3 regions of the Streptomyces sp. NPDC107575 genome follow, and region 1 is predicted to be linked to each of the others. Evidence: riboswitches for the same ligand, from Rfam matches in the RefSeq annotation. Region 1 holds a riboswitch; each other region holds the start of a gene.
The links. Region 1 has a riboswitch for cobalamin ahead of metE (5-methyltetrahydropteroyltriglutamate--homocysteine S-methyltransferase). Riboswitches for the same ligand answer to the same signal wherever they lie in the genome.
Positions count from the first base shown of each region.

Region 2: linked by a shared signal. The riboswitch ahead of nrdI (class Ib ribonucleoside-diphosphate reductase assembly flavoprotein NrdI) and the one ahead of metE (5-methyltetrahydropteroyltriglutamate--homocysteine S-methyltransferase) in region 1 are both predicted to bind cobalamin.
Region 3: linked by a shared signal. The riboswitch ahead of ACZ7L4_RS16325 (prenyltransferase/squalene oxidase repeat-containing protein) and the one ahead of metE (5-methyltetrahydropteroyltriglutamate--homocysteine S-methyltransferase) in region 1 are both predicted to bind cobalamin.

Region 1 covers NZ_JBVKBG010000012.1:36,776-40,036, reverse strand. Annotated here, with positions in the region: gene metE (5-methyltetrahydropteroyltriglutamate--homocysteine S-methyltransferase) at 1-1,919, opposite strand, end outside; cobalamin riboswitch at 2,083-2,308, opposite strand; gene ACZ7L4_RS40435 (NUDIX domain-containing protein) at 2,345-2,758, shown strand; gene ACZ7L4_RS40430 (hypothetical protein) at 2,938-3,078, shown strand.
Region 2 covers NZ_JBVKBG010000002.1:1,320,321-1,323,581, forward strand. Annotated here, with positions in the region: gene nrdE (class 1b ribonucleoside-diphosphate reductase subunit alpha) at 1-1,540, opposite strand, end outside; gene nrdI (class Ib ribonucleoside-diphosphate reductase assembly flavoprotein NrdI) at 1,537-1,980, opposite strand; cobalamin riboswitch at 2,151-2,374, opposite strand; gene ACZ7L4_RS12630 (hypothetical protein) at 2,445-2,771, opposite strand; gene metE (5-methyltetrahydropteroyltriglutamate--homocysteine S-methyltransferase) at 2,860-3,261, opposite strand, start outside.
Region 3 covers NZ_JBVKBG010000003.1:673,303-676,563, reverse strand. Annotated here, with positions in the region: gene ACZ7L4_RS16330 (SCO2322 family protein) at 1-263, opposite strand, end outside; gene ACZ7L4_RS16325 (prenyltransferase/squalene oxidase repeat-containing protein) at 260-1,474, opposite strand; adenosylcobalamin-variant (AdoCbl-variant) riboswitch at 1,578-1,653, opposite strand; gene ACZ7L4_RS16320 (flotillin family protein) at 1,748-2,911, opposite strand; gene ACZ7L4_RS16315 (hypothetical protein) at 2,926-3,171, opposite strand.

The sequences.
Region 1 (3,261 bases):
AACGCCTCGGTCGCCCATTCCAGGTACGCGGCGTGGTCCGCGGTGCGCAACGGCAGGGTCTCGCGGAGCGCCGGCTCGTCGACCTGGACGATCGAAGTGCCGTTCGCCTCAAGGTCGTTGACCTCGTCGCGCAGGGCGAGGGCGACCTGGCGTGCCGTGTCGCCGAGCGGCTGGTCGTCGCGGACGAAGGACCAGGCGAGCATGGTGACCGGGCCGGTGAGCATGCCCTTGACCGGGCGGTCGGACAGCGACTGCGCGTACGACGTCCAGCGCACCGTCATCGGCGCGGGGCGGGAGATGTCCCCGGCCAGTACCGGCGGGCGCACGTAACGGGTGCCGTAGGACTGGACCCAGCCGTGCTGCGTGGCGAGGTACCCCGTCAGCTGCTCGGCGAAGTACTGCACCATGTCGTTGCGTTCGGGTTCGCCGTGCACGAGCACGTCGATGCCGGTCTTCTCCTGGAAGGAGACGACGTCGCGGATCTCGCTCCTGATCCGCTCCTCGTAGCCCGCGGTGTCGAGGCGTCCTGCCCTCAAGTCGGCGCGTGCCGTGCGCAGTTCGGCCGTCTGCGGGAAGGAGCCGATCGTCGTCGTGGGGAGCAGCGGCAGGCCCAGGTGGGTGCGCTGGGCGGCGGATCGCTCGGCGTAGGGCTGGGTGCGCCGGGTGTCCGCGGCGGTGACGGTGGCGGCGCGGGCCCGTACGGCCGGGTCGCGGGTGATGGGGGAGGCGGCGCGCGAGGAGAGGGCGGCGCGGCTCACCGCGAGCTCGGCGGTGATCGCGTCCGTGCCGCGGGTCAGGCCCTTGGCGAGGGTGGCGACCTCGGCGGTCTTCTGGCGGGCGAAGGAGAGCCAGCGCCGGATCTGCGGGTCGATGTCGCGCTCCCGGGCGGCGTCCAGCGGGACGTGCAGCAGCGAGCAGGAGGCGGCCGCGTCGACGCGGTCGGCGAGGCCGAGGAGGGTGCCGAGCGTGGCGAGGGACTTCTCCAGGTCGTTGACCCAGACGTTGCGGCCGTTGACGACGCCGGCGACGAGTCGCTTGCCGGGCAGGCCGCCGACCGACGCGAGCGCGTCGACGTTGGCGGCGGCCGCCTCGGTGAAGTCGAGGGCGAGGCCGTCGACCGGCGCCTTCGCGAGGATGGGCAGGGCGTCGCCGAGACGGTCGAAGTACGACGCGACGAGCAGCCTGGGCCGGTCGGTCGCCGTGCCGAGCTCGCGGCAGGCGCGCTCGGCCGCGGCGAGTTCGGCCGCGGTGCGGTCCTGGACCAGGGCGGGCTCGTCGAGCTGCACCCATGCGGCGCCGGCCGCGCGCAGGTCCGCGAGGACCTCCGCGTACACCGGCAGCAGCCGCTCCAGCAGCGTGAGCGGGTCGAAGTCGGCGGCGACGCCCGGCGCGGGCTTCGCCAGCAGCAGGTACGTGACCGGGCCGACCAGGACCGGGCGGGCCGCGAGCCCCTCGTCGCGGGCCTCCTTGAACTCGGCGACCTGCTTGGTGGAGTCGGCGGTGAACACCGTGTCAGGCCCCAACTCCGGCACCAGATAGTGATAGTTGGTGTCGAACCACTTGGTCATCTCCAGCGGCGCCACGTCCTGGGTGCCGCGGGCCATCGCGAAGTACCCGTCCAGGGCGTCGGCCGCGACGGCGGCGCGGTGGCGCTCAGGGACGGCGCCCACCATGACGGTGGTGTCCAGGACGTGGTCGTAGTACGAGAAGTCGCCGGTGGGGACCTCGTCGATACCGGCCGAGACGAGTTCCTGGCGGTTGGTGCGGCGCAGTTCGGCGGCGGTGGCACGCAGGGCGTCGGCGGTGACGCGGCCCTTCCAGTACCCCTCGATCGCCTTCTTGAGCTCCCGGCCGATGCCCTGGCGCGGGTAGCCGTGCACGGTGGCCCGTGCTGCCGCGGCTGCGGTCCTGGTGGTCACGGAGTTCTCCTTCGAGAGACGTATCCCATGGATCCCGGGGACCGGAACGCGTGAAGGAGAGACACCACCGGCGGTGCGACCTCGCGCGGACGAGGCGCGGTGGTCCGCCTGATGTGTTCGCCGACCCGCCCTCGAGGTCACCGGGATGTCCGCGCACGCGTCGTACGAGCACGGGCAGATGGCAGGTCTTCGGACTCGCGGGCACGTCCTTCGAACGAACGAGGACACCTACTGGCCGTCGCTTCCCAGGTCCCGTCTGTCGGACCCAGTGCGTGTGACGGCGGTCGTTCCCACTCACCGCTGCGGGGCAGTCCCGGATTCCCACCGGGTTCCCTCTTGCGACGCATCCCGCCTGGCTGACGGGGCGAACCAGCTGCACCACCCACCCTAAGGGCTGGTCGCACGTGGCGTTGCACAATGCGGGCATGGATCACACAGTCATGAAGGTCGTCGCGGCGGCCGTCGTCGAGAACGGGCGGCTGCTCGTCGTCAGCAAGCAGGCGGCGCCGGACGTCTACTTCGTTCCGGGCGGCAAGCCCGAGCCGGGCGAGGAACCGGAGGAGACGCTCGTACGGGAGCTGCGCGAGGAACTGGGCGTCGAGCCCGGCCGCCTCGAACCGCTCGCCGTGGTGGAGGAGCGGGCGGCTCTGGAGGGCGTGCCGATGCACCTCACGGTCTTCGCCACGACGCTGATGGGCGATCCGGTGCCGGCGGCCGAACTGTCCGCCCTGCGCTGGACCGACGGCCGCGAGCCGGGCCTCAGGCTGGCCCCCGCCGTCGAACACCATTTGCTGCCGCTTTTGCGGGAGTTGGGGTGGATGGAGCCGGTTGCAGGGTGACCACCGGGCCGCGGAGGCCGGTCATCGCCCACCGGTAGTGGGGGAGTCGTACGTCGGCAGGGTGAAGGTGTCGGCCGGTGGGGCCAGGAAGCGGGACAGCACGGTGCTGACGGGCTTGCTGGTCGTGGTGCGCAGGACGGTGTTGAGGGTGGCGATGCGCGCCTTGGTACGGGGGCTGAATGCGCTTCGAGTGGGGCCCGGTAGGGGCGGAACGGCTCGCGGCCGATGTGACCTGCCTGGTCGTCGTCGACGTGCTGTCGTTCACCACGTCTGTGACGGTCGCGGTCGATGCGGGAACGCGGGTGTTCCCCTGTCGCTGATGGACGCCGCCTTGGCGGTGGGGCGCCGAGCGGTCACCGAGGCTTCACCGTGGTCGCCGCCTCGTTGCGGAATGCGACAGCCGTCGGGCGGTGGCTCGGCGCCCAGGGGTACGGGAGCGTCGAGCGCCCTGTCGGGGTGATCGCCGCTGGTGAGCGTTGGTCCCGGATCCATCCGCTGCGGTC
Region 2 (3,261 bases), on a different contig from region 1:
CGTGGAAGGCGACGGCGTAGAAGTACATGTTCGTGAAGTCGACGCCCTCCTCACTGCCGTAGTGGATGCGCTGCGCGGCGAGGTAGCCGTGCAGGTTCATCTGGCCGAGGCCGATGGCGTGCGAGCGGTCGTTGCCGTGCGCCACCGACGGCACCGCGTCGATGTTCGACTGGTCGGAGACCGACGTCAGACCGCGCACGGCCGCTTCGACGGTCGCTCCGAAGTCCGGTGAGGCCATCGCGGTGGCGATGTTCATCGAGCCCAGGTTGCAGGAGATGTCCTTGCCGACGGTCTCGTAGCCGAGCGACGTGTCGTATGTGCTGGGCGTGTTGACCTGGAGGATCTCCGAGCACAGGTTGGACATGTTGATCCAGCCGGGGATCGGGTTGGACCGGTTCACCGTGTCCTCGAACAGCAGGTACGGGTAGCCGGACTCGAACTGCAGCTCTGCGATGGTCTTGAAGAACTCGCGGGCGCTCAGCGTCGTCCTGCGGATGTTCGGGTTGGCGACGAGGTCGTCGTAGTGCTCGCTGACCGACAGGTCCGACAGCGGCTTGCCGTACTCGCGCTCCACGTCGTACGGCGAGAACAGGTGCATGTCCTCGTTGCGCTTGGCGAGTTCGAAGGTGATGTCCGGGACGACGACGCCGAGCGAGAGCGTCTTGATGCGGATCTTCTCGTCCGCGTTCTCCCGCTTGGTGTCCAGGAACCGCATGATGTCCGGGTGGTGCGCGTGCAGATACACCGCGCCCGCGCCCTGTCGCGCGCCGAGCTGGTTGGCATAACTGAACGAGTCCTCAAGGAGCTTCATCACGGGGACGACACCGGACGACTGGTTCTCGATCTTCTTGATCGGGGCGCCCTGCTCGCGCAGGTTCGTCAGGAGAAGGGCAACTCCACCGCCGCGCTTGGACAGTTGGAGCGCGGAGTTGATACCGTGGCCGATCGACTCCAGGTTGTCCTCGACGCGCAGCAGGAAGCAGGAGACCAGCTCGCCGCGCTGGGCCTTCCCGGCGTTGAGGAAGGTGGGCGTGGCCGGCTGGAAGCGGCCCGTCATCATCTCGTCGACGAGCCGGGAGGCCAACTCGCCGTCGCCCGCGCCCAGATACAGGGCGGTCGCGACGACACGGTCCTCGTACCGCTCCAGATAGCGGGTGCCGTCGAAGGTCTTCAGCGTGTACGACGTGTAGTACTTGAAGGCGCCGAGGAACGTGCGGAAGCGGTGTTCGTGCGCGTACGCCTGCCGGTACAGGTCCTCGACGACGTCCCAGTCGTAACGCCGGATCGGTTCCGCCTCGTAGTAGTCGTTCTCGACGAGGTAGTCGATCTTCTCCTTCAGGCTCGGGAACGTGAGCGTGTTCGGGTTGACGTGCTGGAGGAAGTACTGGCGGACGGCCTCGCGGTCCTTGTCGAACTGGATACGTCCGTCGCAGTCGTACATGTTCAGCATCGCGTTGAGCGTGTGGTAGTCCTTGCGCGTGCCGACCGACTCGCGCTGGGACGCGGCGGGGACCGGCACGGTCGTGGTGGAAGTGCTCACGCCGTCTGCCCCACCAGCTCCGGTCGCCTCGTTGACGACAGTCGTGTCCAAAACTTCTCCAGCCCCTCTCGTACGGCACGGACGTCGCGCTCCGTGCCCAGCAGTTCGAATCGGTACAGCTCGGGGACCTTGCACTTCGCCGAGATGACGCGCCCGGCGAGGCAGTAGTCGGCACCGAAGTTGGTGTTGCCCGAGGCGATCACGCCGCGCAGCAGGGCGCGGTTGGCCTCGATGTTCAGGAAGCGGATCACCTGTTTGGGCACCGCGCCCGCGCGCTCGCCGCCGCCGTAGGTCGGCACGATCAGCACGTACGGCTCGGTGACGGTCGGCATGCCCTCGCGATGGGGGCGCAGGGGGATCCGCGTCGCGGGCAGGTCAAGACGCTCCACGAAGCGCTTGGTGTTCTCCGAGACGCTGGAGAAATACACGAGACCACTCACGGTCTCTCGCCTCCCTCTCCTCGTTCCCGTGTCGTTCTCGATCGAGGACGGGAAGGAAGGCGGGCGGGTGCGGCGGAAAGGGGGACACGCGGGTACGAAGTACCTCTGCCCCGGTCCGAGCCACAGCCACGCGGCCCTCCCTCGGGGCCTCGAAGCGCGCGCACCACGGTCCGGTGCGCGCGCCGGTGGCAGGTCTTCGGACTTGCGGGCACATCCTCCGGACGACGGAGGACACCTACTGGCCGTCGCTTCCCGGGCCCGGATTCACCCGGCCCAGTGCGTATGACGGCGGTCGTTCCCGCTCACCGCTGCGGGGCAGTCCCGGTCTTTCACCGGGTTCCCTCTTGCCTCACCAGACCGTCAAGCCCGGTGAACCACCAGCGAGAGCAACACTACATCTAGGTTTCCTGGATTTCAGTTAGGCCAGATGTTGTGTCGCACACAAAAGTTAGGTGAACCTAACTTCAAGGGGTGTGTGGGCGGGGCCGACCGCCCCGTGCCCCCTTGGCTTCGGTGAGTGCGCGTGCGTGCCGGATGTGGTTCTGGAGCTCCGCGGTGAAGGCGCCGGTATCGGGTATTGCCCGGTCGGTGCCGGGCGATGTCTCTTCCTGTGCCGCATCGAGCCGTTCCAGAAAGTCGGCCACATCGCTGAGTGCTCTCCGCAGTGACTGCATACGCGCTCCCTGGGCCCCCAGCTGCCTGCGCAGGGCGAGGAGGGACTCGTACTGCTTGACCGGTACGGCGATCATGGGTTTTCCGTTGACGACTACGGTCGTCGGCTCTTGCTTCACGACTGTCCCCCTGCTTCGTGAAAAAGCGCTCGGGTGCAGCGGTGGGGGCGCCGGCGCTCCGCGCGGCCGGCACCCCCACCGCGATGCGTCAGGCCGGGTCGAGGTCCGCTCGCACGGTGCGTGCGGCGGACACCAGGTTTTCCAGGGAGGCGCGGGTCTCGGGCCAGCCGCGGGTCTTCAGGCCGCAGTCCGGGTTGACCCACAGCCGCTCGGCGGGAATGGCCTCAAGTCCCGTACGCAGCAGGATGGATACCTCCTCGGCATTCGGGATGCGGGGGGAGTGGATGTCGTAGACGCCGGGACCCGCCTCGCGCGGGTAGCCGTGCTCGGCCAGTTCGCGGGCGACCTGCATGTGCGAGCGGGCGGCCTCCAGGCTGATGACATCGGCGTCGAGATCGTCGATGGCCTGGACGATGTCGCCGAACTCGGCGTAGCACATGTGCGTGTGGATCTGCGTCTCCGGCCGCACCCCCGCCGTCGACAGCCGGAA
Region 3 (3,261 bases), on a different contig from region 1:
CCGAAGGACGCCGCGCCGCGCGGCTGCTTCGCGTCCTTCGAGTCCGCGCTCACCGCGAACCGGAAGCCCTGCACGTCCCCGTCCTCCGGCTTGGCCTGCGAGGGGCCCGCCGTCGCGTACGTCCATGCGTTGTGGGAGTCCCGCTCCCAGAACGACCAGTACCGGTACCCGGCCGCCTGCGCGGGGGCGACGGTCAGGGCGAGCAGTGCGCCGAGCAGTGCGAGGACGAGCCCGCCGAGCCCGGCCGACCTGCGCGCGGTCACGGCTGCTGCTTCTTGCGGCCGCTGAGCAGGAAACCGGCGCCCACGGCGGCGATGAACATCACGCCGATGATCCACCAGTTGGCGCCACCGCCGTCGTCCTTCTTCTCGTCCGAGTCCGAGGCGGAGTCCGATGACTTGGTGGAGGCGGGCTCCGGGCCCGTCTTGTTGAGGGCGCTCACCAGGTCCGTCCCGCCGAAGTCGCGGGGGTCGTTGCCGGTGGCGTGCGCGGCGAAGATCAGCTCGGCGTAGGCGGCCGGGCCGGTCTGCGACGCCCAGCCCTTCGCGTTCTTCTCCAGCCAGGTGTACGAGTCCTTCGTGGCCTTGACGCCCTCGGCCGCGGCGACGGCGGTGACCGCGTCCGCGGTGTTGCCGTAGTCGGGCTGGTCGGTGGAGCCGGCCAGCTGGGACTTCAGGTAGAGGTGGGTGTCGAGCTGGTTCTGGAGGTAGACGGCGCCGTTGTGCGCCACGGCCTCGGCGTTCTTGCCGTCCTCGCAGGTGTACGCGTCCGGGGCCTTGCCCTTGCCGGGAGCGAAGCCGGTGCCGAGGGCGCCGAGCACACCGGCGGCGGTGGCGTCGGCGTTCGCGGCGAGCTCGCCCTTCTTGTCGGGCTGGTAGGCGAGCGCGCCGCCGTCCTTGCCCTTGGAGCAGGGGAGGGCGAGCGAGGCGAGGGCGTCGGCGCCGGTCCTGCCCTTGCCGGACTTGACCTCGGACGGCTTCTCGCCGGCCGCGGCGAGCGCGCCGAGCACGACGGACGTGGAGTTCGCGTCGCTGTCCATGCCGAGGTTGTAGCCCCAGCCGCCGTCGGCGTTCTGGTTCTTCTTCAGCAGGGCGACGCCCGAGGCGACCTCGCCGTCCCGGCCGCCGACCGCGGCGAGCGCCTGGACGGCGGCCGCGGTGGCGTTGCTGTCGATCTTGGTCTTGGAGTCGCAGGGCTTGGTGGGCTCGGCGCGGTACGCGGCGAAGCCGCCGTTCTCGCACTGCTGCCCGGCCAGCCAGTCGACGGCCTTCTTCGCGGGCTTCACGCCCACCGTGTCCTGCGCGACGAGCGCGAGCGACTGCCGCCAGACCCCGTCGTACGTGGGGTCGCCCTTGCCGTAGAGGCCCGAAGGGAGAGCCGTCTTCGGCGAGGGAGAGGCACTCGCGGCCTGCGCGCCCATGGCGCCGATCGCGACGGTCGCGGCGACGAGCGCGGCGCTGCGGCGAATGTTCATGGTGGGGCGGATGCCTCTCCCTGCGGGGAGCGGGGCGGCGCGGCACGCGGGGGCACCGGGCGGCTCCGGCTCCGTATTCCTCGACGGTCCTGAGCCGAGCAGGTACGTACGAGGCATTCCGGCTGTGACGGTTGCGGGTCAGCGCCGGATTTGCACCGGCTTCCCCTCGTACGTACGTACTGACGACGTCTTTACTGTACCCGGCGACGCCGTTGCGGCCGCGGGGCTCTGCCCCGGACCCCGCGCCTCAATCGCCGGCGGGGCTTGAATGACTCACCGGACGTCCACCGGGCCGTCGTCGTTGCCGCGCGGAGCGCCGACATAGCGCTCGATCGTCGAGCCGACGTCGTCGCCGCCCTCCCCGCCCAGGTTCTTGCGGACCGAGTCCAGGATGGTCAGGCCCTGGCCCACCAGGCCCGCCGCGATCTCGCCCAGGCCGTCCGCGCCGTTCAGAACGTTGACGTTCGCCCCGGCGAGGCCCGCCGAGGCCTCCTTCACGATCTGCGGGAGCTGGTCGATGAGCATGCGGTCGAGGGCGACCCGGTCGTACGACGCCGCCGCCTCGGCCTGGATCTTCATCCGCTCGGCCTCGGCGAGGGCCAGGACACGGATGCGCTCCGCGTCGGCCTGGGCCGGCTTGACGATCTCCGACACCAGCTGCTTCTCCCGCAACTCGGCCTGTTTCATGGCCAGTTCCGTCTGCGCCGCGAGGACCTCCTGCTGCGCGTGCGCGAGCGCGAGCGGGCCCGCCTGGTCGGCCTGCGCCTTGGCCCGGTCGACCTCGGCGTTGTACTCGGCCTGCACGACCGCGGTCTCCCGCGCGTACTCGGCCTGCTTGCGGGCCGCCGCCTGCTCGGCCTCCGCCGCGGCCTGCGTGGCCTGCGCCTGCGCGATCTGTGCCTGCCGCTGGATGGCGGCCTTGTGCGGGCGCGACATCGCCTCGATGTAACCGGTCTGGCCGTCGTCGATGGACTGGATCTGCAGCGAGTCGACGTGCAGGCCGATCTTCGCCATCTCCGCCTTCGACGTGTCGAGGACCTCCGTGGCGAGCTTCTGCCGCTCGGTCACGATCTCCTCGACCGTCATCGAGCCGATGATCGAGCGCAGGTGACCGGCGAAGATGCGCCCCGTGAGGACCGACATCTGGTCCTGGTCGGAGAGGAAGCGCTGACCGGCGTTGACGATCGACTCATGGTCGTTGCCGACCTTGAAGGCGATGACCGCGCGGACGGTCAGGGCGATGCCCTGCCGGGTCACGCACTTCTCGACGACCTCCGACTCGCTCATCGCGAGCGACAGGAAGCGGGTCTTGCGGAACACGGGGAGCACGAACTTCCCGTGCCCGGTGACGACGCGGAACGGCGCTCCCCCAAGTCCCCGCCTGCCGCCCGAGATCAGCATCGCCTCGTCGGGTGCGGGAACGCGATATCCGAACATGCCTGTACGTCTCCTTAGCGGGCGTCGCCCTCGCCACCGGAGAGAAGTGGGTCGGACCAGGCCATGACCACGACCTGCCGGCTCCCGCGGGACTCGATCACGAGCACGGTGGCGCCCCGCTCCAGGGGCTCGTCCGAGTACGCCAGAAAGGTCTCGGTTCCGCCCCTGACCTGCACCAACACCTCGCCCGGACCGCCGGCTCCACGCGTGCCGATGACCAGCTTCCCCGTTCGGCCGACCACTGCCTCGTCCGGCGTCATCGGCGGGCGCCCCCTTGTCGTTCCAGCTCGTGAGAGCCCTTGGGGGCCGAAGATACGCCTCTGCGGGCGCACCTTCGATGAAGGCACGGC